Regions from separate parts of the Sphingomonas sp. Ant20 genome, predicted to be linked through region 2. Evidence: riboswitches for the same ligand, from Rfam matches in the RefSeq annotation. Region 2 holds a riboswitch; each other region holds the start of a gene.
The links. A riboswitch is a leader RNA that binds a small molecule or an ion and turns the genes downstream of it on or off. The one in region 2 is predicted to bind cobalamin.
Positions count from the first base shown of each region.

Region 1: it holds a riboswitch for cobalamin, as region 2 does, so the genes downstream of both, NI18_RS00830 (TonB-dependent receptor) here and NI18_RS27210 (TonB-dependent receptor plug domain-containing protein) in region 2, are expected to answer to the same signal.
Region 3: it holds a riboswitch for cobalamin, as region 2 does, so the genes downstream of both, cobW (cobalamin biosynthesis protein CobW) here and NI18_RS27210 (TonB-dependent receptor plug domain-containing protein) in region 2, are expected to answer to the same signal.

Region 1 covers NZ_JRVI01000003.1:18,584-31,587, forward strand. The annotation lists gene NI18_RS00830 (TonB-dependent receptor) at 1-1,316, opposite strand, end outside; cobalamin riboswitch at 1,565-1,805, opposite strand; gene NI18_RS26130 (hypothetical protein) at 2,024-2,353, shown strand; gene NI18_RS00840 (catalase) at 2,353-3,723, shown strand; gene NI18_RS00845 (ankyrin repeat domain-containing protein) at 3,797-4,366, shown strand; gene NI18_RS00850 (hypothetical protein) at 4,462-4,671, shown strand; gene NI18_RS00855 (glycoside hydrolase family 127 protein) at 4,813-7,125, shown strand; gene NI18_RS00860 (FAD-dependent oxidoreductase) at 7,224-8,156, shown strand; gene leuC (3-isopropylmalate dehydratase large subunit) at 8,282-9,721, shown strand; gene NI18_RS26135 (hypothetical protein) at 9,718-9,843, shown strand; gene leuD (3-isopropylmalate dehydratase small subunit) at 9,840-10,469, shown strand; partial or broken gene NI18_RS00875 (NADPH:quinone oxidoreductase family protein) at 10,432-11,429, shown strand; gene NI18_RS00880 (hypothetical protein) at 11,454-11,651, opposite strand; gene NI18_RS00885 (DUF1476 domain-containing protein) at 11,802-12,125, shown strand; gene NI18_RS00890 (BolA family transcriptional regulator) at 12,130-12,360, shown strand; gene grxD (Grx4 family monothiol glutaredoxin) at 12,371-12,697, shown strand.
Region 2 covers NZ_JRVI01000148.1:26,466-39,469, forward strand. The annotation lists gene NI18_RS15690 (hypothetical protein) at 73-930, opposite strand; gene NI18_RS15695 (sorbosone dehydrogenase family protein) at 960-2,237, opposite strand; gene NI18_RS15700 (DUF3325 domain-containing protein) at 2,706-2,990, opposite strand; gene NI18_RS15705 (PepSY-associated TM helix domain-containing protein) at 2,987-4,582, opposite strand; gene NI18_RS15710 (hypothetical protein) at 4,579-4,893, opposite strand; gene NI18_RS15715 (TonB-dependent siderophore receptor) at 4,890-7,088, opposite strand; cobalamin riboswitch at 7,538-7,779, shown strand; gene NI18_RS27210 (TonB-dependent receptor plug domain-containing protein) at 7,947-9,095, shown strand; gene NI18_RS27215 (TonB-dependent receptor) at 9,029-10,117, shown strand; gene NI18_RS25170 (hypothetical protein) at 11,191-11,475, shown strand; partial or broken gene NI18_RS27220 (epoxide hydrolase) at 11,808-12,236, shown strand; gene NI18_RS15735 (SDR family oxidoreductase) at 12,516-12,980, opposite strand; gene NI18_RS27225 (SDR family NAD(P)-dependent oxidoreductase) at 12,893-13,004, opposite strand, start outside.
Region 3 covers NZ_JRVI01000128.1:194-3,218, reverse strand. The annotation lists gene NI18_RS14845 (HoxN/HupN/NixA family nickel/cobalt transporter) at 215-1,204, shown strand; cobalamin riboswitch at 1,364-1,581, shown strand; gene cobW (cobalamin biosynthesis protein CobW) at 1,718-2,767, shown strand; partial or broken gene cobN (cobaltochelatase subunit CobN) at 2,773-3,025, shown strand, end outside.

The DNA of each region.
Region 1 (13,004 bases), on a different contig from region 2:
GACCAGCGGCGGATCGTGTCGCGCTCGAAGCGGACGCCACCGACGATCGAGACGTGCGTTCCGAGCTTCAGCCGGTCCTCGGCGAAGACCGCATATTCGGTCGTGCGCGTGCGATAGCGCGGTGCGATGCCTTGCGTGTCGATGATCAGACCGGGATCGAACGCGAAGGGATCGACCTCCGAAACCTGCGGGTCAGACCCGAAATTGTGGGAATATGTCAGTTTGATAAGGTTGACATCGAAGCCCATGACCAAGTCGTTGCCGACGCCATCGGCGATGCCCGTCCTGAACGTCACGCTGCCCTGGTCGCCCCACTGCGTCTGATCATGGACGATGCCGGTCATGTCGGTACGCAGGATGCCACCGGGTGTGCCGGTGTTGCCACTGCCGTTGGCGCAGACCCCGTCTGCGGCGACCCAGCAATAGGTTTCGAGATTGAGCCAGGAGCGTTTGGAGCTGAGGCGATAGGCCTGGTTGCTGACGGTGACCACATCGCTCGGCGTCCAGTCGACCTGCAGGCTGGTGCGGTTGTCCCGGTAGCGGATGACGCCGTCGCGTGTGTTGTAGTTGCGCTCCCGGATGCGGTCGTCGAGCCGACCGTCGATCAGCGGCGTACCGAAATAGCGCATCGGCTTCTGGTCGCCATAATCGTCCCGCGCGGTGACGACGAGCGTGTCGGTCGGTGCCCAGCGCAGCGTGCCCGACACGGCATGGCTGCGCGACTGGCCGCGATCGACATAGCCGTCCGATCGGCGATAGCTGCCGTCGATGCGGTAGGAGAGGCGCTCGGTGATCGGCCCCCCTGCGCCCGCCGCGAGATGGAAGCTGTCCTGCGAGCCATAGCCGATCTCCCCCTCCACATGCGTCCGCTGCGTATCGGGTTTGCGCATCAGGACATTTACCGCGCCGCCCAGCGCGCCCTGGCCGTAGAGCACCGAGGCCGGGCCGCTCAGGATGTCGATCCGCTCGACCATCCACGGATCGGTCGGAAAGGTTATCGTGCCGGCAGCCGGGAACAGCCTTATACCGTCGATCAGCTGAAGCACGGATCCCTGGCCGCTGAAGCCGCGCGCGGCGAGCGCGGTGCCGCCATTGCCGGGGTTTCCGGCGTTGCTGATGCCCGGTGCGCGGCTCGTCGCGTCGATCACCGACAGGTCGCCGCGCGCGCGGATCGTGGCGCCATCGATGACCGAGATCGTCGCGGGGGTCTCGAGCGGCGTGAGCCCCAGGCGGCTGCCGGTCGCATTCGGCGTGGTGAGCGTGTCCTGGGCATGCTGTCCGACGATCAGGATGTCCTTGGTATCGGGATCCGGCACGGACTGGGCGTGGACTTGTGCTGCGAAGACAGGCGACAGAATAGCCCCCGCGAGCGCGAGGCGAGACAATAGGAACGGCATTACGGTAATCCCCCGGGCGTCTGGCGAACCCGGCAGGGACCTCCCGCGAACGGCCGACATCCGCGCCAGCCGGACGCGATTGCGACCGGCACGCATGCCCGTGCGGTCCCCACCGCACACGTCGTCGCTCGACGGAGTACCGTGCCGCGGCCACCCCCTGGGCCAGGCAAGAGCGACCAGACGCCGGCAGGTCTCCTGGCTCACGGGTCATCACACGATGCACGGCCTTCCCAGGCCCTCATGACGAAACGTCTGGCCCAGTGGCTGCTCCTTCCTTTGCAGGAAGAAGCGAAATGCATCGCGCTCGCCGCTTACAGTTGCAGGGACAGCCTCGGCTTCAGGTGGCGAACCACCCTCACCGCGTTCCCTATTAAGCCCTTTCGGGGCACCGACGCGATCATGCCGCCCTGCTCGGATCGAACAGGTCAGCGGCGCCGGTCTATCCCGGTCAGGATCGTTCGGCAATCGTCCGGCGAGCGGCGCGATGGCGGCTCGATCGTCCTGCTCGATTGCTGTGATCCAGAAGCTCCGTTTGGCGCGATGCGCGTCCTCGATCAGGAGGCGGCGGTGCCGCACGCTCTGTGCGGGGATGCCACGCTGATGGCATGCAGGATTAAGGGATAGAGATGAAGAACGTGAAGAGCCGTCAGGCCGTGACGGCGATGCTGCTGGCTGCGACATCGGCTGGTGCCATGATTCAGCCAGTCGCCGCGCAGACGGTGGCGCCGGCCGAGACGCAGGCGGAAACCCGCATGACGACCGCGGCGGCCCCGTCCAGCGCCGGCAAGCCCGCGCTGGCGCAGGCCGGGGTTGCCGGCACCGTCGAAGCCAAGGGTGATTCAGCGAGTGTCGCCGCACCGCAGATGACCCGCGACAATGGCGCGCCGATCGGCGAGAACCGCCACTCGAGGCGGCGGGCGACCTTGGCCCCGTCCTGCTTGAGGACACGACGCTGATCGAGAAGCTCGCACGCTTCGACCGGGAGCGCGTGCCCGAGCGCGTCGTCCATGCCCGCGGAACCGGTGCCCACGGCGTGTTCACCGCGACCGCGGACATTTCGAGCATCACCGGTGCATCGCTGTTCATGCCCGGCAAGCAGACGCCGGTGTTCGTCCGCTTCTCGACCGTGATCCACCCCTCGGGCAGCCCCGAGGGCATGCGGGATCCGCGCGGCTTTGCGACCAAATTCTACACCGATCAGGGCAATTGGGATCTGGTCGGCAACAACCTGCCGATCTTCTTCATCCGCGACGCGATCCAGTTCCCGGACATGATCCACGCGCTCAAGCCCTCGCCGCTGACGAACAAGCAGGACCCCAATCGCTTCTTCGACTTCTTCTCGGCCACGCCCGAGGCGACCAACATGCTCGCGCATGTCTATTCGAACCTTGGTACGCCGGCATCCTACCGGACGATGGACGGCAACGGCGTCCATGCCTTCAAGCTCGTGAATGCCAAGGGCGAAACGGTGTTCGCCAAGTTCCGCTGGATCAGCCGCCAGGGCGTGCGCAACCTGAACGGCGCGCAGGTCGCGACCGCGACCTGGAACTACCTGACCGACGATCTTTATGGCGAGATCGGCAAGGGCAACTTCCCCGTCTGGGACCTGATGGTGCAGACGATGTCGGCGTCGGCGTTCGCCAAGCTCGACTATAATCCGTTCGACGACACCAAGGAATGGCTGGGCGTACCGTTCCGCAAGATCGGCGAGATGACGCTCAACAAGGTGCCGACCAACTTCTTCGACTATACCGAGCAGTCGGCGTTCGCACCGGCCAACCTCGTGCCGGGGATCGAGGCGTCGCCGGACCGGATGCTGCAGGGGCGGCTGTTTTCCTATTCGGACACGCAGCGCTATCGCATCGGCGCCAATGCGATGCAGTTGCCGGTCAATCGTCCGCTCGCGAGCGTCGTCAACAATTACCAGGACGGCCAGCTCGACCACGCCAACCGCGCGTCCGACGTGAATTATTTCCCGGCGGCGACCGCGGCAAAGTCGACCGATGCCCGCTTCCGCGCCGCGCCCTATGGCATCGACGCGACCGTCGATGCGAAGCCGATCGCCAAGACCAACAACTTCGCCCAGGCGGGCGAATTCTACCGGGCGCTGAAGCCGCAGGACAAGGCGGATCTGGTCACCAACCTGGCGGGTGATCTCAATGTCGTGACGTCGGCGCGGACGAAGACGATCATGGTCAGCTACTTTTACCAGGCCGACAAGGACTTCGGCACGCGCCTGGCAACCGCGGTGAACGTGCCGATCGCCGACGTGTCGCGCGCGGTGGCGGACTATCGCGCCGCCAACCCGGGCCAGGGCGCCCGCTGATCCCGGGGCAGGAGGCGCGGCATGGCGCGCGCCTCCTGCCGTGGCAGACTTCAAGGAATCGAGACCGACGATGCTGACTTATCTTGCCGCGCTGCTCGCCGCAGCCGGTCCACAGGCCGCTGCGACCGAGCGACGCACGCCCCCTGCGGTCGCGGCCTTGCCATCACCCGAGCGTCGCCAGCAGCTGCTGTTCGAGGCGGCGCGGCTCGGCCGCACGGACATGATCGATCCGCTGCTCAAGGCCGGCGCCGACATCAATGCCTATGACGAGCGCGGTTTCACGCCCGTGATCCTGGCGGCGTATAACGGACAGCTTGCCACGGTCGACGCGCTGATCGGCAAGGGCGCCGACGCCTGCCGTCCGGATCGCGACCAGGGCAACAGCGCGCAGATGGGTGTCGCGTTCAAGGGCGAGGATGCGATCGCGGCGCGGCTGCTGAAGGCAGGGTGCGACGTAAACGCGCGCAATCATGCCGGGCAGACCGCGCTGATGATGGCATCGCTCTTCAATCGCCGGGCACAGGTCGACCTGTTGCTGGCGGCGGGTGCGGACCGGACGATCGAGGACGCGGCGGGACGATCGGCAGGTTCGGTCGCGGCCGGGCAGGGCAACGCCGCGATGGCGGAACGCGTCAAGGGCTGACGCGACCTTGCTCGGGTGTTGCGCGCGCCACAGCGGGCCGTGTCGCTACCGTTCCGCATTGACGCGGCGCGGCATCCGGGGCCATCGCTTTGGCCATGACCAAGAGCAAGGGACGCACCGGCGCACACGCGCGCGCCAATATCCAGCCTGCGCCGACAGCCGCCGAGCTCGACGCAGCCAAGCACGAGGCCGTCCAGATCGAGGGGCGGCTCGCCGGCCTCGCGGCCGGGCATCCGTCGGTGAAGATCTGGAAGGCCCGCCTCCGGGCCGCGCAGGCGGTGATCGCTCGCGCGCCGCGCGACTGAGACCCTCGCGTAGGTGGGGCCGGGTCTGGATCACGGCGCAGTGGTGGTCGCGATCACACCGGAAGCTCATGTCAGTCCCGGGATTTACTCCGACAAGTGAAGCCGATAGCCTGTGTCTGAAGACGTGGCTGGGAGAGTGACATGGGTTGGACGCGTCGCGGTGCGCTAGGCGCAGGGATTGCGCTGGGGGCGGTGCCGCCATTCGCCCTGGCGGCGGCGGGTGCACCCTCGGCGGCGACCCCGTTTCCGCTGTCGCAGGTGCGGTTGCGGCCGTCGATCTTTCTGACGTCGGTGCAGGCGAACCAGCGCTATCTGCTGTCGCTCGATGCGAACCGTCTGCTGCACAATTTCCATGCCGGGGCAGGGTTGCCGACCAAGGGCGAAGTCTATGGCGGATGGGAGTCACGCGGGATCGCCGGGCATTCGCTCGGTCATTATCTCAGCGCACTGTCCCTGATCTATGCGCAGACGGGGGACCAGCAATTCCGTGACCGCGCGGCCTATATCGTCGCCGAACTCAAGGCGATCCAGCGGAAGCAGGGCGATGGCTATGCCGGCGGGACGACCGTCGAGCGCGACGGCAAGACCGTCGATGGCAAGGTCGTGTACGAGGAACTGCGCAAGCGGGAGATCCGGTCGACCGGGTTCAGCCTGAACGAAGGATGGGTGCCGCTGTACACCTATCACAAGGTCATGGCGGGCGTGCTCGACGCGCACCGGCATGCCGGGCTTGCAGAGGGTCTGGCCGTGGCGATCAGGCTTGGGACCTATCTCGGCACGATCCTGGAAGGACTGAACGACGTCCAGGTGCAGGACATCCTGCGGACCGAACATGGCGGGCTGACCGAATCCTATGCCGAGCTGTACACGCGAACCGGCAATCGCCGCTGGCTGACGCTGGCCGAACGGCTGCGGCATCACGCGATCGTCGACCCGCTCAGGGACGCGCGCGACGACCTCGCGGGGCATCACGCCAACACCCAGATCCCGAAGATCGTGGGGGAGGCGCGGCTGCATGAGCTGACCGGCGATACCGATCATGCCAGGGTCGCCCGGTCGTTCTGGACGATCGTGACGCGCGACCACAGCTATGTCATCGGCGGGAATTCGGACCACGAGCATTTCGGCGAGCCGCGCAAGCTTGCCCAGCGGCTCGACCAGCAGACGTGCGAGGCGTGCAACAGCTACAACATGCTGCGCCTGACCCGGCATCTCTATGGCTGGACCGGCGATGCGCGCTATTTCGACTTTTACGAGCGCGCGCATCTCAACCACATCATGAGCCAGCAGCACCCCGACACGGGGATGTTCACCTATTTCACCGCGCTGGCGCCGGGCATGGGGCGTGTGCATTCGAGCCCGACCGAGGATTTCTGGTGCTGTGTCGGGTCGGGCATGGAGAGCCATTCGAAGCACGGCGAGAGCATCTACTGGAAGCGCGGCGATGCGGTTGCGATCAACCTCTATTATGCCTCCACGCTGGATGCCCCCGAGGCGAAGCTCGACATCGATACGCAATTCCCGCTCGGCGACACGGTGCGGATCGCCGTCAGGACAGCGCCGCGGACGCTGGCGCTCCGCGTGCCCGGCTGGTGCGCAGCGCCGCTGTTGCAGGTGAACGGCAGAACGGCCGGCGTGCGCGACGGCGCGTATCTGCTGCTGACCGGGCTGAAGGCGGGCGATCAGATTGCCTTGTCGCTGCCCATGCCGGTGCGCGTCGAATCGATGCCCGACGATCCCAGGCTGATCGCGTTCCTCAGCGGCCCGCTGGTCCTTGCGGCCGATATGGGCGCGGGGGACCGTCGGTCCGACGGGCCGGACCCCGCGCTCGTCACCGACCGGGCGGAACCTGTGCTGGCGGCGGCAGGCGGGTTGCACCGGTATCGACTGGGCGGGCAGGGCAAGCCGGGCGACCTGACGCTGCGACCGTTTTTTGCGCAGCATGACAACCGCACCGCGGTCTATTTCCGCCGGTTCGGCACCGCCGAGTGGCCGACTGCGCAGCTCGCCTGGGCGCGTGCGTCGCAGGAGCGGGCGGCGCTGGCCGCGCGGACGGTCGATGTCATCCGACTGGGCGAGCAGCAGCCCGAGGTCGACCACGCGTTCGCCGACAGCGGCAACTCTGCGGCGGTGTCGCATGTCGCCGACCGTAGCCGCAACGTGAACATCGGATATTTCGAATTCGACCTGGCGGTCGCGCCGGGGCCGCTGACGCTGCAGGTCGAATATGGCGGCGGACAGCGCAACAAGGATTTTCGGATCTCGGTCGACGGTATGCCGTTGGCGCGCGAGCGGCTCACGGGTGACGTCACCGCCGCCCGCAACGTCCGGACCTATACGCTGCCGCCCGAAACCACGCGCGGCAAGTCGAAAATCCGCGTCCGCTTCGAGTCCGACACATGGCAGGGGGTCGAGGTCTATACGGTGCGGACGATGCGATCCGAGACGATCTGACCGATACGCCGGTCGATAGGCCCCGGGGGATTTCAGGCTGGTCGGTTAGGCCCGGGAGCGGTATCGCGCCGTCCCGCGGATCGTCGATCGGAGACGTCATGAAGGTTGCGATCATTGGTGCAGGAATTGCGGGCCTGAGCTGTGCGCTGCGACTCCAGCAGGACGGCTGCGAGGTGACACTGTTCGACAAGGGACGCGGGGCGGGTGGTCGGATGGCGACGCGGCGGATCGAGACGCCCGGCGGCATGATCGCGTTCGACCATGGCGCGCAATATCTGACGATGCGCGACCCGGATTTCGTGGCGGCGATGCAGGGCTGGGCGGCGGCGGGCGTCGTCGCGCGCTGGCCCGCGGCGGGGCCCGATGCCTGGGTCGGGACGCCGGGGATGAACGCGATCGTCGGGCATCTTGCGGCGCAGACGGACGTGCGCTGGAACACCCAGGTCACCGCGCTGCGCAAGACGGCCGCGGGGTGGCAGCTCGATCCCGGCGACGCGGCGCTGTTCGACAGCGTCGTCGTCGCGATCCCTGCGGAACAGGCGGCGGCGCTCCTCGCACCGCATGACGCGGCGATGGCGCGCGTCGCGACGGACAGCCGGTCTGCGCCGTGCTGGACGGCGATGTTCGCGTTCGAGACGCCGCTATCGATTCCCGACGATGTGCTGAAGGATCGCGGCATCATCGGCTGGGCCGCGCGCAACAGCGCGAAACCCGGACGCGATGGTCCGGAGGCCTGGGTCGTCCAGGCGACGCCAGACTGGTCCCGCGATCATCTGGAAGACGCGGCGGAGACGGTGGTCGATCAGCTGCAGGCGGCGCTCGCCGCGCAGTGTGCCGACGCGCTGCCCGTGCCGATCGTCCGTGTCGGTCATCGTTGGCGCTATGCCCGCGCCGCGGCGGGCGAGTCCGGCTGCCTTTGGAATGCGGGCGAGGGGATCGGGGCGGCGGGCGACTGGCTGCTGGCGCCGCGGATCGAGAGCGGCTGGCTATCCGGCCGACGCCTTGCCGAGCAGATGCTGGCAGACGCGTAACGACGGATCCCAGCGCCGCGAGGTTCGTCACGCGGACCACGCATCGACGCGATCCGGTCATGGTCCGGCGCATGAAAATTGCCGCGAACCTTTGCGCGGCAGGCATTATCGGTTAACGGGGCCGCATGGCCACCCGTCCGCAGACCCTCTACGAAAAGATCTGGGCATCGCACGTCGTCGAACGGCGCGACGATGGCACCTGCTTGATCTATATCGATCGCCACCTTGTTCACGAGGTGACCAGCCCACAGGCGTTCGAAGGCCTGCGCGTCGCCGGACGGCGGGTGCGGCGGCCCGATCTTACGCTGGCGGTGCCCGATCACAATCTACCGACGACCGCACGCGTCGACGCCGCGGGCGTGCCGCTGCCGATCGCCGATCCCGAAAGCGCGCAGCAGCTCGACGCGCTGCGTCGCAACACGACCGAGTTCGGGATCGACTATATCGACGCGACCGCGGTGCAGCAGGGGATCGTGCATGTCGTCGGGCCGGAACTCGGCTTCACGCTGCCCGGCTCGACGCTGGTCTGCGGCGACAGCCACACCTCGGCGCATGGTGCGCTCGGCGCGCTCGCCTTCGGGATCGGCACCAGCGAGGTCGAGCATGTGCTCGCCACGCAGACGCTGTTGCTGAGCCAGTCGAAGACGATGGAGGTCCGCGTCGACGGCACGCTGGGCTTCGGCGTCAGCCCCAAGGACGTGATCCTCGCGATCGTCGGGCGGCTCGGTGCCGCGGGCGGGACCGGTCACGTGATCGAATATACCGGCGACGTGATCCGCGCGATGTCGATCGAGGGGCGGCTGACGGTCGCGAACATGTCGATCGAGGCGGGTGCGCGGGCCGGCCTCGTCGCGCCGGACGAGACGACGTTCGCCTATATCAAGGGCCGGCCGATGGCACCGAGCGGCGAATCCTGGGAGCGTGCGCTGGCCTGGTGGCGCACGCTGCCGAGCGATGCGGCGGCGACCTATGACAAGACGGTCGTGCTGCAGGCGAGCGATATCGCGCCGGGCCTGACCTGGGGCACTAGTCCCGAGGACGTCGTGCCGATCACCGGTCATGTCCCCGACCCGATGAGCTTTGCCGACCCCGCCAAGCAGGCGGCGGCGCGCAAGTCGCTCGACTATATGGGGCTGACGCCGGGTACCGCGATGCAGGACGTCGCGATTCAGCATGTCTTCATCGGCAGCTGCACGAACAGCCGGATCGAGGATCTGCGCGCGGCTGCGGCGATCGCGAACGGTCGGCGGGTCGCCGACGGTGTCCGCGCGCTGGTGGTCCCCGGATCCGGCCTTGTGAAGCGTCAGGCCGAGGCCGAGGGGCTCGACCGGATCTTCACCGGCGCAGGCTTCGAATGGCGCGAGCCTGGCTGCTCGATGTGCCTGGCGATGAACCCCGACAAGGTGCCGCCGGGCGAGCGTTGCGCCTCGACGAGCAACCGCAATTTCGTCGGGCGGCAGGGGCCGGGTGCGCGCACGCATCTCGTCTCGCCCGCGATGGCGGCCGCGGCCGCGGTCACGGGCCGGCTGAGCGACGTGCGCGACCTGATGGGACATGAGTTATGAAGCGTGTGATGATGCTGTTGATGGCCGGCGCGGTGATGAGTGGCGTTGCAGCCTATATGGCGGCAGCGCGGACGCTGCCGGGTACCGGACGTGTTGCCCCCGCCGAGACCGGCCCGCGATGAAGCCTGTTTCGACGGTTTCGGGGCACGCCTATCCCTGGGGGGCGAAGAACGTCGATACCGACGTGATCATCCCCGCGCACTGGCTGAAGACGATCACGCGGACGGGGCTGGGGCGCGGCGCGTTCGAGACGGTCCGTGCTCAGCCGGACAATGTGTTTGACGATCCGCGCTATGCCGGCGCGCCGATCCTGATCGCGGGCGATAATTTCGGCTGTGGGTCGAGCCGTGAGCACGCTGCCTGGGCGCTCGCCGACATGGGCATCGCCGCGGTGATCGCGCCGAGCTTCTCGGACATATTCTCGGGCAACGCGTTCAAGAACGGCATCATCGCCGTCGTCCTGCCGCAGGATGCGATCGACCGGCTGATCGAGGTGGCGCGGACCGACAGCGTGACGATCGACCTCGAATCGATGACCGTCACCACCCCGTTCCAGGACCGCTTCGTCTTCGAACTCGACGCGTTTCGTCGGCAATGCCTGATCGAAGGGCTGGACGAGGTCGGGCTGACACTGGCAAGAGATACCGCGATTTCGAAATTCGAGGAGGCGGTGGCCGAACATCGCCCCTTTCTGGAGAGGGAAAGCGGTTATGCGGGCATTGCTGTCGAAGGCGTCGGGCGGACCTGAAACTCTGATCTTGTCGGACCTGCCCGATCCGGTCGCCGCGCCGGGTCAGGTCGTGATCGCCGTCAAGGCCTGCGCGATCAACTTTCCAGACGTGCTGATCATCGAGGACAAATATCAGTTCAAGCCCGAACGCCCCTTTGCACCCGGCGGCGAAATCGCGGGTATCGTCGCAGAGGTCGGTGATGGGGTCGAGGGCTGGGCGGTCGGCGACCGGGCGATCGCAATGCTCGGCCATGGCGGGCTGTCCGAAAAGGTCGTCGCCGACCCGGCCAAGCTCTATCGCCTGCCCGAGGGGCGCGACTTTGCCGAGGGCGCTTCGCTGATCCTCACCTATGGCACGACGATCCATGCCTTGCTCGACCGCGGGCATTTGAAAGCGGGGCAGACGTTGCTCGTGCTGGGCGCGGCGGGCGGCGTCGGGCTTGCGGCGATCGAGCTTGGCAAGGCGTTCGGTGCGCGGGTCGTTGCTGCGGTCTCGTCCGAGGAGAAGGCCGCCGCCGCGCGTGCGGCGGGTGCCGACGAGACGATCGTCTATGCACGCGCGCCGTTCGACAAGGACCAGTCCAAGGCGCTGGCCGAGCAGTTCAAGGCAGCCGTCGGCAAGGCGGGTGCGACGTGATTTACGATCCGGTCGGCGGGGACTATGCCGAGCCCGCGCTGCGCTCGATCGCCTGGGAGGGACGGTATCTGGTCGTCGGCTTCCCCGCCGGTATCCCGCGGCTGCCGCTCAACCTGACGTTGCTCAAGAGCTGCGACGTGTGTGGTGTGTTCTGGGGTGCGTTCGCTGCCCGTGACCCGAAGGCCAACCAGGCGCATATCGAAACTCTGTTCGAGCTGTGGCGCGACGGCAAGATCGCGCCGCGGGTGACCGAGCGGTTCGCGCTGGAGGACGGTGGCAAGGCGATCGCGAAGATGGCCGCACGCGCCGCGATCGGGAAGCTGGTCGTCGAACTCGGCTGATGATGTCTCTCGCGCCGTGGCGGTTCAGAGCAGGCGCGAGATCGTCATGACGATCGCCATCCACAGGATCGCGGATGCGGCCGCACCGAGTGCCATGCCATGCGCGATCGAAGGGAAGCGACCGCGACCATGACCACCGGCACCGATCGGCGGCGCTGCGGGGTGACGCGATACGGCGGTGTCGGACGGCGGCGAAATGCTCCTTGGATGGTGGCCAGTCATTCTACTCTCCATGCCCGTGCCCTGTGTCACGTGACTGTCTTATAGATGATGGATGTGCCGGCATTGTTCCAGAGCCGCACCAAATTATTGCGGAGCCGCGGACCGCTACCTATCTGCTAAGCTCGACACGCCGGAGGGAACACGTGCGCCATGACGACTTTTGACGATCGCGAGCGATCTTTCGAGGCAAAATTTGCCCGTGACGATGAACTCGCATTCCGTGTCACGGCGCGGCGCAATCGGTTGCTGGGGCAATGGGCTGCGGCCGAGATGCGGCTGACGCGCGAAGAGGGCGACGCCTATGCGACAGCCCTGGTGCATGCCGATCTCGAAGGCGGGGGCGACGACGATGTCGTCCGCAAGCTGGTCGGCGACATGACTGCGGCGGGTCTTGACCATGACGAGGCGACGGTGCGCCGTGCGCTGGCGACGCAAATGATCGAGGCGCGTCGTCAATTAATGGAGGCCCAGTAATCCGATGCCGATGACCGCCGACGATATCCGCACGATGATTCGCGACGCCATTCCCGATGCCGAGGTCGAGATCACCGACCTGGCCGGGGACGGTGATCACTATGCTGCGCGCGTGACCAGCGCGAGTTTTGCCGGGCTGAGCCGGGTGAAGCAGCACAAGAGCGTTTACGACGCGCTGGGAGGCCGCATGGGCGGCGTTCTTCATGCGCTGCAACTGACCACCGTGATTGCATAAGGACGACGACATGACTGACGACACGCACGCGCGCATCGACGCGCTGGTGAAGGCCAACCCCGTGGTACTCTTCATGAAGGGCAGCCCGCTATTCCCGCAATGCGGGTTTTCGAGCCGCGCGATCGCGATCCTCAACCATCTCGAGGTCGAGTTCGAAAGCGTCGACGTGCTGCAGGACCAGGGCATCCGCCAGGGCATCAAGGCCTATTCGGACTGGCCTACCATTCCGCAGCTTTATGTCGATGGCGAATTCCTCGGCGGATCGGACATCATGATGGAGATGTACGAGAGCGGCGAACTGAAGCAGGTCCTGGACGCGCAGAAGGCGGCAGGCTGAGTATTTGACGAGGCTCTGGGATCGCGCGGGGGTATCTGGCCGCCGCGCGGTCGGGGCTTGAAGCGTGCCGGGTGAGGGTGGACCGGTGCGAGACCTGAATGACAGCGACCCGTCCACCCTGCATAAGCGCTGAACGCTCGGTAACGCATGAGACGGTGCAGACGATGTGCCAGTTCGCCCGAGTTGCGGGCTTTCCCCGTTCTCGGTGGTTAATCGGCCGCAGCGCCGGCCGCTGATCGTAAAAAAACCGACACAGACGGTCATCGGCGTCGATCGCGAAACCGTAAGAAACTGACATTGACTACGA
Region 2 (13,004 bases):
AATGACATGTCACAGTAGGACTGGGCCGTTGAGCGTTAAAACCGTCGCATTGAGCGGCATTATGTTCGTTCATCATTGGCGCTCACCACGCGATAGCCAATGATACCGTAGCGTAGGGAACGAGCGTTGCGGTCGTACCGGAAGGCGCGTCCAGCCGCCGCAGCTGATTGTCTCGCACCAGTGCCAACACTTCGGCCTGCAGCGTTGCCTTGGCGCCGCCAAGACTGACCGCTGCGACAGGGATATCCCGCCGCTGCCATAAGCCCGGGTGCCGCTGTCTGCTGCGTAGAAGCCGTCCCATCCTATACCCACGGTAAGCGGCAGTCCCAGCGTGGGTCCATTTTCCCGCTTCGAAAGCTCGAACGACGGTGCGATGCCCCCGATGGTGTAGAAACCGCCATTACCTCGCGTTCGCCGCGTTACCGCCAGTCGCGGCTTCAGCCGCCCAAGGTGGTCATCGGCAGAGTAAAGAAAAGTCAGGCTCGCTTCATGCGACGTCGTAGCGATGGCGTTGGGACTGGTCTTGATCGTGTAGGTGGCTGCTGCGGTGACGCCTTTCACAGGCCGCCAGGCGATGCCAAGCAGGTTATTGCTCTCGTACCAGCTACGCGGGCGCGCCCTCTCATCGGAGCGGGGCGCATGAAAGCCGTTGGAGCTCTGCCCGATCAGGAACAGCGCGCCCTCCCCTTCTCCGCCCTCCTGACGGCGAAGCACGACCGCGCCGCCTACCGAGAAATGAAAGGGGACGCGGCCAAGATCCGCATTGTCGTCGTCATACGCGCCACGCGCATAGTCGCCGTTACGCAGGTCGATCGACACAACTGGATGAATGTTTCCCGACCCGACATCGGTTTCCGACAACGTCGCATCTTCGGTATCGGCGAACGGGATGGTCTGCGCACCTGCCGGCGCCGTGACGACGAGTGCCACGGCAGCCGGCAATGCCCTTGATGGTCGCATCACGAGGTCCGGCGGACCATCCATACGGTATCGCCAGCGTCATCGACGACGAAGATCGCACCGTCCTCACGGGCTTGGACACTGACCGAGCGGCCATAGACATCGCCCTTCTTCTCATCGGCGACGAACCCGGTCAGAAATGGCTGCGGCGCACCGGTCGGCCGGCCATTCGCGAACGGCACCGCCAGCACGTCATAGCCGATGAAGCTCGACCGGTTCCACGAACCGTGTCGGGCAACAAAGGCCGTTTTGCCCGCATCCGTTCCCTTGTTGAAGGCAAGACCCAGCGCTGCGGCATGCGGACCGACCGCGACGTCGGGCATCAGCGTGGTTGCGAGCAGATCGCGTTTCTCGTTGGGATGCCGTGGATCCTGCTTGCCATAATAGCTGTACGGCCAGCCGTAGAAGCCTCCTTCACGAACGCCGACCAGATAGTCGGGGGAAATATCGTCGCCCAGTTCATCCCGTTCGTTTACCGCAGTCCATAAGGTGTTGCTCGAAGGTGCCCAAGCCATGCCGACCGGGTTGCGCAGACCCGAAGCGTATAGTCGCTCACGCCCGGTTGCGAGATCCACCGCGAGGATCGCGGCGCGGCGCTTTTCTTCGTCCATTCCATGCTCGCCGACGTTGGAAGCGGAACCCACGGACACATACAAGGTGCGCGCGTCGGGGCTGAGCAGCAGGTTGCGCGTCCAGTGATTGTTATAGCCCCCGGCAGGTAGCGAGATCAGGGGAGCGGGCGCTGCGGTAATCCGCGTTTGACCCGGTTGATAGGGGAAGCTGACCACGCCGTCGGTATTCGCAACATAGAGTCGTCCGCTGGCGTATTGCATCCCGAACGGCTGGTTGAGCCCTTCACGCAGTACGAAGCGCTGTTCGGCGATGCCGTCCCGGTTCGCGTCGCGGAGAAGCGTGATGCGATTTGCGCTAAATCCGGTCGTCTTGGAAAGCGCCTGTCCGCGCTGCACCTCCGGCTCGGCGTCGAGCTTCGGCTTGGTCCGGGCCTCTGCAACTAGCACGTCACCATTTGGCAGCAGCAACGCCTGGCGTGGATACTCAAGGCCGCCGGCGAACTTCACCACCTCATAACCGCGGGGCGCCACGGGCTTGCGCCCTTCTGGCCAGCCGATCGTGCGCGGATGGTTGACCACAGACTCGGTAGCGTATGGCTCTGCCTGCGGTTGGAGTCCAACGACTTGCGGATTACGCTGGGCTTGTACGGGGCCAGTGATCAGCGTGGTAGCGAGGCAGACGTGAGTGAATACGATCTTGTTCATGGAAGCTCCCGGCTTTGCGTCGGGATGAACCCCTGGGATCAGTCATATATCCAAGCCGAAATGCGCAACGCTGGTATGCCCGCCGGTTGACCCACAAGCCGACATTCGTAGGCTCTTGTCGGCTGCCCAATATCGGCCATTCATTCATCAGATCGATGCGCCGCACCTGCACGCCAATCCATTACACAGGCGGTTGGAAGCGCTTACTGATGAGATCCCTGGTTTGGCGGTCTGACCGCAATTGGTCAGAGGTTTTGATCTGGAAAACACTGCCCGCTCGTTGCGCAACAGCGTCACCACTTAAATGGGCGACATACGAGGTCGTCGTGATGCGATGCATGGTCTGTGCAACGCCGTCCGGAAGTGAAATCGTGCCATTTTCCTTGGCGGTCGCGACCTGGGGCTGTACGACTGCAGGGATGTAGAGGATGACTGCTGCGCAAGGGAAAACCCCTGAGCTACGGTTTTTTAGGATCGCCCGTTGGCGCGAGCGGGAACGAAGTTTAGCACGAGGAAGGCGATCCCGGCGCCGGCCATGATTGCGCCTGCCCAAAGGATCGGTCCAAAGATCCATCCTTGAGCAAGAAGGGCGGGCGCGACGCTCACGACCAGCGAAAGCCAGCCGCCGGTCCGCAACATTTTACACCGCGCTGCCTGCGGACATGCCCCGAACCGACGGCGATGATGCGCCTCGGTCGCCAGGCCAAGCAGGAAGAACGCGGCGCTGCCGAGCAGGAGTGACAGGATGCTCATTCGGCGGGCTCCGGAACCGTGGAGGCGGTGGCGGCTTCAGCCCTGCGAACGCGCTTTGCAGCGGGGCGATGGTGCGCGACGCGGCGGGCAAGCAGCAAAAACCCTATTCCGAAGACCGAGATCGCCGCATCGATGCCAGCGATCATCAGGTCGCCTATCGCCAGCGACGCGAACAACCCGCGATCGGTCGCGACGACGTCGTACATTGGCAACACAGCGAGCAGCACCCCGGTCACCGCGAATAGCGAAGGCCAAACGCGCGCCGGCCTGACGACGAAGGCCGTCAGCGCCGCGGCAGCCCAAGCGATGAACAGCATGTGCATCTCCCAATCGGCGCGTCCGCGAAGTGCTACCGGGAGTAGGCGGTTGGCCCAGAAAAAGCACGTGATCCCGAGCGGGAAACCGCCGATCACCGCGACGTTGAGCCGCTCGACGAGGCGGAACCCGAGATGCGGCCGGGTCGGATCGAGCAGGCGCTCGCGACGCTTGACGGTCCATAGCACGAGACCGCTCGCGACCATCAGCGTGCCCGCGATCCCGCACAGGAAGTAGAGCCAGCGGCCGCCGTCGCCTGCAAACCGTCCGGCGTGGAGCCCGATCATCGCGCCCGCGGTCTCGGCAGCGGCGCCCGGTGGCGGCGAACGCCAGACGAGGCGCCCGGTCACGCCGTCATAGGTCAGTCGCGGCGTCCGCGAGGACAGCATCGAATTGGCGCTCTGGCTGATCGTGACCCGTGCAGCGGCGTCGCCGGGATCGCTGACCTCGATGAAACTGGCGGGCGCGCCGAGTCGGCGTTCGGCGTCGGTCGCGATCCGTCGCAGATCGATCAACGGCGTGGGACGGCCGGTCCGCTCGACCACGTTGGCGGCCGGGAACAGCGCGGCGAACAGGGTATTCTGATCATTATAATTGGCGACGACCGCCCACGGCATCAGAAGCGTCATCAACGTGACCAGCCCGGTATAAGTGATCATCAGGTGGAACGGCAGCGCCAGCACCGCGGTCGCATTGTGACCGTCGAGCCAGGATCGCTGGCCCTTGGCACGTCGCAGCGTGAAGAAGTCCTTGAAGATCTTCTTGTGCGTGACGATCCCGCTGACGATCGCCACCAGCATCATCATGGTCGCGAACCCGACCAGCCACCGCGCCCAGATCACCGGCATGTAGTGGAGATCGAAGTGGAAGCGGTAGAAGAACTCCCCGCCCCGCGTCTCGCGCGCCTGCGCGACCTGTCCGTCGGCACCGATCAGTGCCTGCGTGTCGCCGCGCCCTCGCCTGCCTCGCCTGCCACGTTCTTCGCCGGGCTTGGGTTGCGGCACCCAGAAGACTTGCGCACCGGGCGATCGTTCCGTCGCTACCGGGATAATCCAGCTCTTCGCATCGGGCGCTTTGCGAGCAAGGAACGCTTGCGACCCTGCCAGCACGCGCATCGGCTGTTCGACGCGCGCGATCTCGGGTCGCATCCAGCGGTTAAGCCCCTCGCGCCAGAACGCGATCGTGCCGGCGACAAAGACGAGGAACAGGATCCAGCCAAGCAGCAATCCGGACCAGGTGTGCAGGAACGCCTGCGACTGACGGAAGCCCTTGCTCATACCCGCCCCGTCGCGCCGATCGATATCCACGTGATTGCGGCCGCAACCGCCGCTGCGAGGCCGAGTGTCCAGATCGCGCGCCAACCGCTACGGGCCGCGAACGCCCACATCGCCGCAAGCGAGCACAAGGCGAGCGCGATCAGCGCGGCGGTGACGGTCGCCTCGGCACGATCCCCCGGCAGCAGCCGCGCAAGCGCCATCGCCCACAGGCTCGCAGTTGCATAAGCGAGCGGCACGGAGGCAACGACGCGCAGCGCGATGTCGCCGCGCCGCGCCCATCGCGCACGGGCATGCGCATCGCCCGCCGTCATTCGAAGCTGTACCGAAGCGTCGCGAACGCGGTGCGCGGGCTGCCGTAGTAGTTGCCGCGGCCGGTGGCGGCGATGCGCGCGTAATAGGTCTTGTCGAGTACGTTCGCGACGTTGACCGAGACACCCACCCTCTCGTTGAACTTATAGCCTGCGCGCAGGTCGAGCACCGCATAGCTTGGCTGGCGGACGATGGTGGACCGGGTGCGCAGCGTACCGTCGGCGTTGAACACCGCCGCATTGCCGCCATAGGTCGAACTGAACCATGTCACGCTGCCGCCAAGGCTCGCGCCTGCCAGTGACCCATCGACCGGGGCGTAGTTGGTGAACGCCTTAACCATGTGCTTCGGCACGATCGGCACCAGTGGCAGCCCCTCGAACGCAGTGGTCTGGTCCTCCAGATACTTAGTCTTGGTGTAGGTATAGCCGCCATTGATCCGCCAGCCGGGTAGGATCTCGCCGGTCGCCTCGGCCTCGATACCGCGCGAGCGGACCTTGCCGGTCTGAAGCACGACGGTCTGAATGTCGGGATCGTTGAACAACCTGTTGGTCTGTGTGATCTGATACGCTGCCGCAGACAGCAACAGGCGATCGTTCATCAGCGAAAGCTTGGTGCCCGCCTCATATTGCGCACCGACCAGCGGCTCGATCTGCTGCCCGTCGGGACGTGCCCGGCCGACCGGTGCCGCCTGCGGTGTGAAGCTGTCGGCATAGCTCGCATAGAGGTTGAGCTGCGACGTCAAGTCCCAGACGATTCCGGCATAGGGCGTGAAGCGGTTGTCGATCCCGTAGCGGGTCGACGGTGGCAAGACACCGCTTGGTGTCAGCAACGTGGTCGTCGTGGTATCCCACCATGTCACGCGGCCGCCACTGATGAGCGTCAGGCCGGCGAGCGGGCTCATTCGCATCTGCCCATAGATGCCGTACTGCTCGACGTCGGTCGAGGAACCGCCATAGACCTGCAGCGCGCAATTGGCAGGCGTGATCGTGGTGCTGGAATTGGGACAGGTCGCCCCCGTCCCCTGCACCGGATAATACGGCGACGCGCCATACGGGTTCAGCGGCGGCTCGAACGGCGATACAGGGTTGTACACGTCGATCCGCGCATAATTGGACAGCCGGGTGAAATAGGACGTGCCCGAACTCGCCTGATAATCTGTGCCGAGGATCAGCGTCTGGTCGCGCCCGAACAGTGGGAAAGTGCCTATGCCGTTGAAGTCGAACGATCGCGTCTGCTGCTTACTGTCGCCGCGATAGGCGATGTGGCTGGTCGAGCCGTTGGTCGCGGTGACCGGCTGGTTGCCGATATAGCTGTAGATGTCGACGCGATCGACGTCGGTGAACAGGCCGGTCGCGCGCAACGTCCAGCGATCGCTGATCTTGTGCGCGAGTTCGGCGAACCCGGTCCAGGTCTCGGCGTTGAACCGGTTCCAGTCGGCGCCGAGATAGGTCGATCGCTTCACGTCGAGCAACTTGCCGTCGCTGCCGTCCGCGCCACCGATGATGCCGGCCAGGCCCGACTGCACCGCTGGACGGAAACGGTCGTAATAGCCGCCGACCGTCAGCGTTGTGCGCTCGCCGATCTCAAGCGAACCGACTGCGAACCCGCCAATGCGGTTGCGGTGCGCGTTTGCGAAGAACTGATCCTGGTCCTGTGCCATTGCACCGAACCGTAAGCCTGCCTTGGTGCTGATTGGCGTCGAGACGTCGAGCTCGAAGCGTAGATTGTCGTAGCTGCCGGCACCGGCGCTAGCCTGCATCTTGAACGCGTCGAGCGGTCGCTTACGCACCATGTTGATGCTGCCCGCCGGATTGCCCGATCCGCTAAACAGACCTGCCGGGCCGCGCAGCACTTCCAACCGGTCGTAGAAGAACAGGTCCGGCACGGCGGATGGGAAGTTGAACGCAAAACTCGGGACGCCGTCGATCAGGTAATTGGTGATCGCGAACCCGCGCGAGAAGAACGACGGATCCTCGCTGCCGACGCCATTGACTGTGATGCCATTGGTCGCGGTCAGCGCGTCTTCCAGCGTAAACAAGTTCTGACCCTCGATCTGATCGCGATCGATCACGGTAATGGTGTTCGGCGTGTCCTTGAGCGGCGTCACAGTCTTGCCGACCGCACGACCATAGCTTTTGCCGATCACCATGATTTCGTCGGACTTCTGCGCATCGTCCGATCCGGAGGCCGTTTCCACGGTCCTTGGCTCCTCAGCCGGAGCTGGCAAAGGTGCTCCGACAAACGCTGCACTCGCCAGCAATATACTCGAAAAACTCATACTGAACCCCCCGTTATCGGGAGGCCTCTATGTCATATGCTGTTGCGAGTCACTAGCAATATAACGGTTTTGTCATGATCGTTGAGGCGAGCGCGAGCAGGCGCAAGTTTAACCTATTGAGATTCGCAAAAATATTATGTCTCACGAGGCTTATAGATCGCCGGCCGCGCCTGTTGATTTCAGCGCGCGATGGATAGCAATTCTGACCCAATTCCGGTCGTTCTAGACGCATCTGCCGCTTCCCAACTTCCGACATTCGTTAATGGGCACCGGCACTCTTTTTGGACCTTTGCAATCGTCGCGTCGACCAATTGCCGGATCGTCTTCGTCAGGATACATCATCCCCGCTGACCTGCTCCGCTGGAGACGGTCGGCATGATCGCGTCGGTGCCCCGGAAGGGGCTTAATAGGGAACGCGGTGAGGGTGGTTCGCCACCTGAAGCCGAGGCTGTCCCTGCAACTGTAAGCGGCGAGCGCGATGCATTTCGCTTCTTCCTGCAAAGGAAGGGGCAGCCACTGGGCCAGACGTTACGTCATTAGGGCCTGGGAAGGCCGTGCATCGTGCGAGGACCCGTGAGCCAGGAGACCTGCCGGCGTCTGGTCGCTCTTGCCTGGCCCAGGGGGTGGCCGCGGCACGGTACTCCGTCGAGCGACGACGTGTGCGGTGGGGACCGCACGGGCATGCGTGCCGGTCGCAATCGCGTCCGGCTGGCGCGGATGTCGGCCGTTCGCGGGAGGTCCCTGCCGGGTTCGCTAGACGCCCGGGGGATTACCGTAATGCCGTTCCTATTGTCTCGCCTCGCGCTCGCGGACGCTATTCTGTCGCCTGTCTTCGCAGCACCGCTCGACGCGCAGTCCGCGCCGGATCCCGATACCAAGGACATCCTGATCGTCGGACAGTATGCCCAGGACACGCTCACCACGCCGAATGGGACCGGCAGCCGCCTGGGCCTTACGCCGCTCGAGACTCCCGCTACGCTGTCGGTCATCGACGGCGCCACGATCCGCGCGCGCGGCGATATGTCGGTGATCGACGCGACGAGCCGCGCACCGGGCATCAGCAACGCGGGCAATCCCGGCAATGGCGGCACCGCACTCGCCGCGCGGGGGTTCAGCGGTCAGGGATCCGTGCTCCAGCTCATCGACGGCATCAGGCTGTTCCCGGCGGCCGGCACGATCACCTTCCCGACCGATCCGTGGATGGTCGAGCGGATCGACGTCCTGAGTGGTCCGGCCTCCGTGCTCTACGGCCAGGGCGCGCTGGGCGGCGCGGTGAATGTCCTGATGCGCAAACCCGATACGCAGCGGACGCACGTGGAGGGCGAGATCGGCTATGGGTCGCAGGACAGCTTCCATCTCGCGGCGGGCGCAGGGGGGCCGATCACCGAGCGCCTCTCCTACCGCATCGACGGCAGCTATCGCCGGTCCGACGGCTTTGTCGATCGCGGCCAGTCGCGCAGCCATGCCGTATCGGGCACGCTGCGCTGGGCACCGACCGACACGCTCGTCGTCACTGCGCGGGACGATTATGGCAACCAGAAGCCGATGCGCTATTTCGGCACACCGCTGATCGACGGTCGGCTCGACGACCGCATCCGGGAGCGCAACTACAACACACGTGACGGCTTTATCCGGTACCGCGACAACCGTACCAGCCTGCAGGTCGACTGGACGCCGAGCGATGCGGTCACCGTCAGCAACCAGGCCTATCGCCTCATCTCGAAACGCTCCTGGCTCAATCTCGAAAGCTATTGCTGGATCGCCGCGGACGGGGTCTGCGCCAACGGCAGCGGCAACACCGGCACACCCGGAGGCGTCCTGCGCACCGACATGACCGGCATCGTCCACGACCAGACGCAATGGGGCGACCAGGGCAGCGTGACGTTCAGGACGGGCATCGCCGATGGCGTCGGCAACGCTTGGTAATGGGCTTCGACGTCAACCTCATCAAACTGACCTATTCGCACAATTTCGGGTCTGACCCGCAGGTTTCGGAGGTCGATCCCTTCGCGTTCGATCCCGGTCTGATCATCGACACGCAAGGCATCGCACCGCGCTATCGCACACGCACGACCGAATATGCGGTCTTTGCCGAGGACCGGCTTAAGCTCGGCACGCACATCTCGATCGTCGGCGGCGTCCGCTACGAACGCGACACGATCCGCCGCTGGTCGATCGACTATCCGGGCGGCACCGGCACCGAGACGTTCGTACTCGACAAGCGGCTGCACAATGTGACCTGGCGGATCGGGAGCGTTTATCAGCCGATCCCGACGGTGTCGCTCTATGCGCAATATGCCACCGGCGTGGACCCGCTGGGGACGCTGACGACCTATTCGACCGGGCAGGTGCAGTTCAGCAACGCGGTCGGCGACCAGGTCGAGGTCGGCGCCAAGGCGGTGTTCCTCGACGGTCGCGGCACCGCCACCCTCGCCGCCTACCGCATCGTCAAGAAGCGCCTGCTGGCACAGCTGACCCCGACGAGCCCGGTCGAGCAGGTAGGCCAGCGATCGGCCAAGGGTATCGAGGCCGCGGTATCGCTCGATCTGCCTTATGGTGTCGGGATCGATGCGAACGGCAGCATACTCGACGCGACGTTCGACGACTTCGTCTCCGGCGGCACGCGCTTCGATGGCAATACCCCGCCGGACGTGCCCGAGACGCCCGCCAATCTCTCGCTGCGCTGGAACGCGACGCACGCGCTCCAGGCACGCGCCGGGCTGCGCTACGTTGGACGACGCTATTCGGACAATGCGAACAGCTTCCGCGTCCCCAGCTACACCATGGTCGATGCAACGCTCTCCTATGCAATGACGCCGCAGTTCGCGGTCGACATCCACGCCTACAACCTGTTCGACCGCAACTATGCGATCAGCACGTACAATAACCAGCAGTGGGTCCTTGGCCGTGCCCGGTCAGTCGACGTTTCGCTTCGTGCCAGCTTTTAACTCCCTCAGGTGGCCGGGGCTTGGCAAGAGTCCCCGGCGCTGGCTGTACCTCGTACATCGCTGGATCGGCATCGCCAGTTGCCTGTTCTTCGCCATGTGGTTTCTGTCCGGGCTGGTGATGCTCTACGTGCCCTATCCCTCCCTCTCGCCAGCGCAGAAGCTGGCTGGAAGCGATGTGATCCACTGGGCAGCGGTGGACGTGCCGCCCCCGCTGGACGGGGGACGGCTACCGAAGGATCTGTTGCTCGAGATGCGCGACGGCACGCCTGTTTGGCGCGTGACCGGGTGGGATGGAACGCACACCACTTTCGCCGCCAGTCGCGGTACCGTCTTGCGACCAGTCGATGCTCTTTATGCCTGTCGGGTCGCTGGCCGCTTTGGCAACGCACCGACGAAGCACGTAGAACGGCTGACCCGGGATCAGTGGACGGTTGCTGGCGGCTTCGATCGGCACCGTCCCCTTTGGAAGGTTGCGCTGGCCGACGCCTCCGGCACGGAGGCCTATGTGTCTTCGAATACTGGCTCCGTCGTTCAAGTGACCACCCGTCGCGAGCGGTTCTGGAACTGGCTCGGCTCGGTGCCGCATTGGCTCTATCCGACGGTTCTACGACAGGATCAAACGGCCTGGCGTCAGGTCGTGCTGTGGGTGTCTGGTCCCTGCATCGCCGCGGCGGTCGCGGGGATGTGGATTGGCATACTGCGGACCCGCATCGGCGCACGTCGCTTCAAAGGTGGGCGAATGACGCCCTACAACGGCTGGATGCTCTGGCATCATGTCGCGGGACTGGTGGGTGGTCTATTCTTGATCGCCTGGATCTTCAGCGGATGGCTGTCGGTCGATCCCGGCCATCTGTTTCGCGGGACGAAGCCAGACGAGGCGGCTATGCGGATCTATCAGTCCTCTGATCCGATGCCGGACCTAGCACTCGACCGGCTCCGCATAGCAGGCGAGAGTGCGGTGATAGCGCAGTTGACTGACTATGCGGGAACCCCCCCTCGTCCTGCTGTCCTATCACGACGGGCGGCGAGTAGTGTTGAATGCGGTCACACTCGCGCCATCCCAAGCTACAGAGGTGACAACCGTAAGGGCCGCACGCCAACTGGAGAGTGCTGCGCCGCTACTCTCGGTCGATCGCCTGACGGCGCCCGATGCATACTGGTATGCGGTCGGAACGCGCCCGCATCTGCCGGTTTTGCAGCTGCGGTTCGCCGATCCGGCACAGACTTGGCTCTATATCGATCCCGTTACCGGAGAGGTTCTCCGAACCGTCGATGAGCGGCAGCGGACGTACCGCTGGGTATTCGATCTCCTCCATAAATGGGATCTGAACACACTGACGCTGCATCGCCCGGCCTAAGATGGTCTGATCTGGCTGTTCTCCATCGCCGGTGTGGTGACGCCGATAAGCGGCATCTGGCTGGGATGGAAAAGACTTATACGATGACTGGGCGGACCCAATACCAGACGTCTAAACCGCCGTGCCCGCTTCCCAAAAGCAGCCGCTCGTTCATCTCGCCTTGAAGCGCCTTTCGGCGACCTTCGCGCGTTCGACGTTAGGCTTTCAATCGGGGAAGTAAGGTTTACCCCCATCGGCAGGACCGACACATGGCAGAACCCTTCGTCATAGCGGTACTCGACGACCGCCTTGCCGCCATCCGCGCAAAGGTCGAGGCGTTCAACTGAAACCTTATGCCGGACGCGGGAACCTGGCAATCAGGCGTCGGCCCCGCCGATCTCAAGCGGCTCGTCGACTATTGGCTGGCGGACTACGACTGGCGCGCGCAGGAGCGTCGCCTCAATATGCTGCCGCAGGTTACGGCCGACGTGCAGGGGCAGCGCCTCCACTTCGTTCGTGCGCGCGGCGATGGCTCACGTCCCCCGCTGCTTCTGCTGCACGGCTGGCCGGGGTCGTTCTTCGAATTCGAGGCGCTGATCGCGCCGCTCGTCGCCGATGGTCACGACGTCGTCGTTCCGTCCTTGCCCGGCCACGTGTTTTCGGGCCGCCCCGTGTCTCCGATCGGACCGAAGCAGACCGCAGAACTCATGCACGGTCTGATGGTCGAGCTGTTCGGCACGCGACGCTATCTCGTGCAGGGCGGGGACTGGGGTTCCGCGATCGGTGGCTGGATGGCGCACGCGCATCCCGAAGTGATCGCCGGACTCCATCTGAACATGGTGCTGCTCCAGGCTAATGATGCGGTGCCAAAAAAAGCCCGACGAGGTCGCCTGGGCTGTGAAACGCGCCAAGCTTGCCAAGGAAGAAACTGGCTATTCGCAGGAACAGGGCAAGCGCCCGCCGATGCGCCGAACACGTCTTGCAGTAGCGCCAAGGGGGTCAGGGAGCTTGGCGCCCGCCGATCCACTCAGAGATATAACGACGCGTGCCTGTCTTCCGCGTCAGTGACCGGCGACTTGTCCGCCGTCGACGTGGAGTATTTCGCCCGTCACGAACGTGGCATTCTCGAGGTACAGCACCGCGCTGACTACGTCCGCGACCGTGCCCATCCGACCGAGCGGGTGAAACGCTCCGAGCCCGGCGCGCGTCTCGGGAGGATGCATCGGCGTTTCGGTGATGCCGGGCGACACCGCGTTGGCGCGTACGCCGCGGGCGGCATATTCGATCGCCAGGCTGCGCGTCGCCGCGGCAAGACCGCCCTTGGTCAGCGACGCCAGCACCGAGGGGAATTCGACATTGGCGTGCTCCGCCAACGTCGTGACAATCTGCAAGATATGGCCACTGCCCTGCTCGACCATCAGCGGCAGCGCCGCCTGCGTCATGTGGAAGAAGCCAGCGAGATTGGTCTGCGTGATCTGGCGATACTGCTCCGCCGTATAGTCGGTGAAACGCTCACCGATGAACACGCCGGCGTGTTGACGAGCGTGTCG
Region 3 (3,025 bases), on a different contig from region 2:
GGGTGGCCGAGGCACGGTGAACGCCGTCTGAGCGACGACCATGCGGCGGGGGCCGCATCGGCGACGCATGCCGGCCGCTCATGGCGTCCGGTCGGCGCGCGTCCCGGTCGTTCGCGGCAGGCCCCCGTCCTCGTCGGACGCCGGGGATGTGCCAATGACCAAGATCATGACCGGGCGGACCGCCGGTCGTTCGACGCGACACCGGATCGGCTGGATGTTCGCGATGCTGGTGGCGGCCAATATCGCCGCTTGGGGATGGGCGTTCGCGCTGTTCCAGGCGCAGCCGCTGATGCTGGGTACCGCGATGCTCGCCTGGGGGCTGGGCCTGCGCCATGCGGTCGACGCGGATCATATAGCGGCGATCGACAATGTGACGCGCAAGCTGATGCAGGACGGGCAGCGGCCGATTGGGGTCGGCTTCTGGTTCGCGGTCGGCCATTCGGGGATCGTCCTGATCGCCGCGGTCGCCATCGCGCTGACCGCGAGTGCGCTGGCGCAGTTCGAGGCGTTCAAGCAGGCGGGCGGGGTGATCGCGACGCTGATATCCGCGCTGTTCCTGTTCACGATTGCGGCGATGAACCTGATCATCCTGCGATCGGTGTGGCGGACCTTTGGCCATGTCCGCGGCGGCGGGCGCTATGTCGAGGAGGATCTCGACCTGCTGCTTGGCAATCGCGGGCTGCTCGCACGGCTGTTCCGGCCGATGTTCCGGCTGGTCACGCGCAGCTGGCACATGGCGCCGCTCGGGTTCCTGTTCGGGCTGGGGTTCGACACCGCGACCGAAGTCGCGATCCTCGGCCTGTCTGCAAGCCAGGCGGCGGACGGGTTGTCGATCGGTACGGTGCTGGTGCTGCCCGTGCTGTTCGCGACGGGCATGGCACTGGTCGACAGTGCCGACGGGGTGGTGATGCTCGGCGCGTATGAATGGGCGTTCGTGAAGCCGATCCGCAAGCTCTATTACAACATCACGATCACGCTGATCTCGGCGATCGTCGCGATCGCGATCGGCGGGATCGAAACGCTCGCGCTGCTGGCGTCGAAGCTGGGCCTCAGCGGGGGCGTGTGGGACGTCGCTTCGGCGCTGGGCGAGAATTTCAACGGGCTGGGCTTTGCGATCATCGCGCTGTTCGTGGCATGCTGGGTGCTGAGTTTTGCGATCTACCGGTGGAAGCGGTTCGACGAGATCGAGGTGGTTCGGGGGTAACGAGCTGCGTCTCATCCTGGGCTCGACCCGGGACCCAGGGCCAGGCAGCGCATTACGCGTGGCTCTGGGTCCTGACTTTCGTCAGGATGACGGAGGTCAGGTGCATTGGCACAGTCGCCAAACTCCTCTAAACCCAACCTCGAGGTTTGGTTCTACCGAACCTGACCAGATCGCGCCGGTGCCCTTCGGGGCTTGAATGGGAATGCGGTGCGGGAGCTTTGCCTCCCAATGCCGCGGCTGTCCCTGCAACTGTAAGCGGTGAGCGAGACGCACAGGCCCCCGATGCGGGGGCAGCCACTGGGTCACGAGACCTGGGAAGGCGTGCATCGAGCTTCGACCCGCGAGCCAGGAGACCTGCCAGCGTCATGGTCGCTCTTGCCTTGATCCAGGGGATGGTCGCGGCACGGTACTCCGTCTGAGCGACGAACGCGTGCGGCCGTCAGGTCGTGCGCGCGTGTGGCTGCGGGCGTGCGTCCGTCCGTGGCTGTCGTTCCGACGCCCGGAGAGTATCGCATGACCGACCCCCAGCCGACCCTGGCCAAGATTCCCGTTACCATCGTCACCGGGTTCCTCGGCGCGGGCAAGACCACGCTGATCAGCCACCTGATCCGCAACGCCGGTGGCCGGCGGCTCGCGGTGATCGTCAACGAATTTGGCACGCTCGGTATCGACGGCGACATATTGAAGGGCTGCGCGATCCCCGATTGCCCGGCCGAGAATGTCGTCGAGCTCGCCAATGGCTGTATCTGCTGCACCGTCGCGGACGATTTCATCCCGACCGTCGAAACTTTGCTCGCGCTTGACCCGCGGCCCGACCACATCCTGATCGAGACGTCGGGGCTCGCTTTGCCCAAGCCGTTGCTCAAGGCGTTCGATTGGCCCGCGATCCGGTCGCGGATCACGGTCGACGGGGTGATCGCTCTGGCCGATGCGGAAGCGGTCGCCGCGGGACGGTTCGCGCCCGACCTCGCCGCGATCGAGGCGCAGCGGCGCGCGGATCCGAGCGTGGATCACGAGACGCCGCTTGCCGAGGTGTTCGAGGACCAGCTCGCCTGTGCCGATCTGGTGCTGCTGACCAAGGCGGATCTGGCGGGCGAGGCGGGTGTGGCTGCGGCGCGCGCGGTGATCGCGGCGGAGTCCGCGCGTGCGTTGCCGGTGATCGCGCTGACCGACGGGGTGATCGATCCGCGCGTCGTGCTCGGGCTGAACGCGGCGGCGGAGGATGACATCGCGGCGCGGCCGTCGCACCATGATGGCGCGGACGATCACGAGCATGACGATTTCGACAGCATGATCGTCGAGCTTGGCGAGATCGCGGAGCCGGCGGCGCTCGCCGCGCGGATCGAGACGCTGGCGCGCGACGCCGACATCCTGCGCGTGAAGGGCTATGCCGCGGTGACGGGCAAGCCGATGCGGCTGCTGGTGCAGGCGGTCGGGGCGCGGGTGCGGACGCAATATGATCGGCCGTGGCGCGCCGACGAGGCGCGGCAGACGCGGCTGGTGGTGATCGCCGAGCATGACCGGATCGACCCTGCAAGGATCCGGGCCGCGCTTCAGGGCTGAGGGCGATGCACGTCGTCTTCCGCGAAAGCCACGGGCTGGAGGAAAGCGCGGTCCCGCAGGACCTGGCGCAGAGCCCGGCGGACCTCGTCGTCCTGTCCTTTTCGGACGGGGATCTCGGCGCGTTCGCGGCCGGGTGGCGGCGTGCGGCGGCGAGTGGAAGCCCGCTGCCGTCGCTCAGGCTCGCCAACCTGTCCGCGCTCGCGCATCCGCTGTCGGTCGATACCTATGTCGAGCGGACGCTGGACGGTGGCGCAGGCA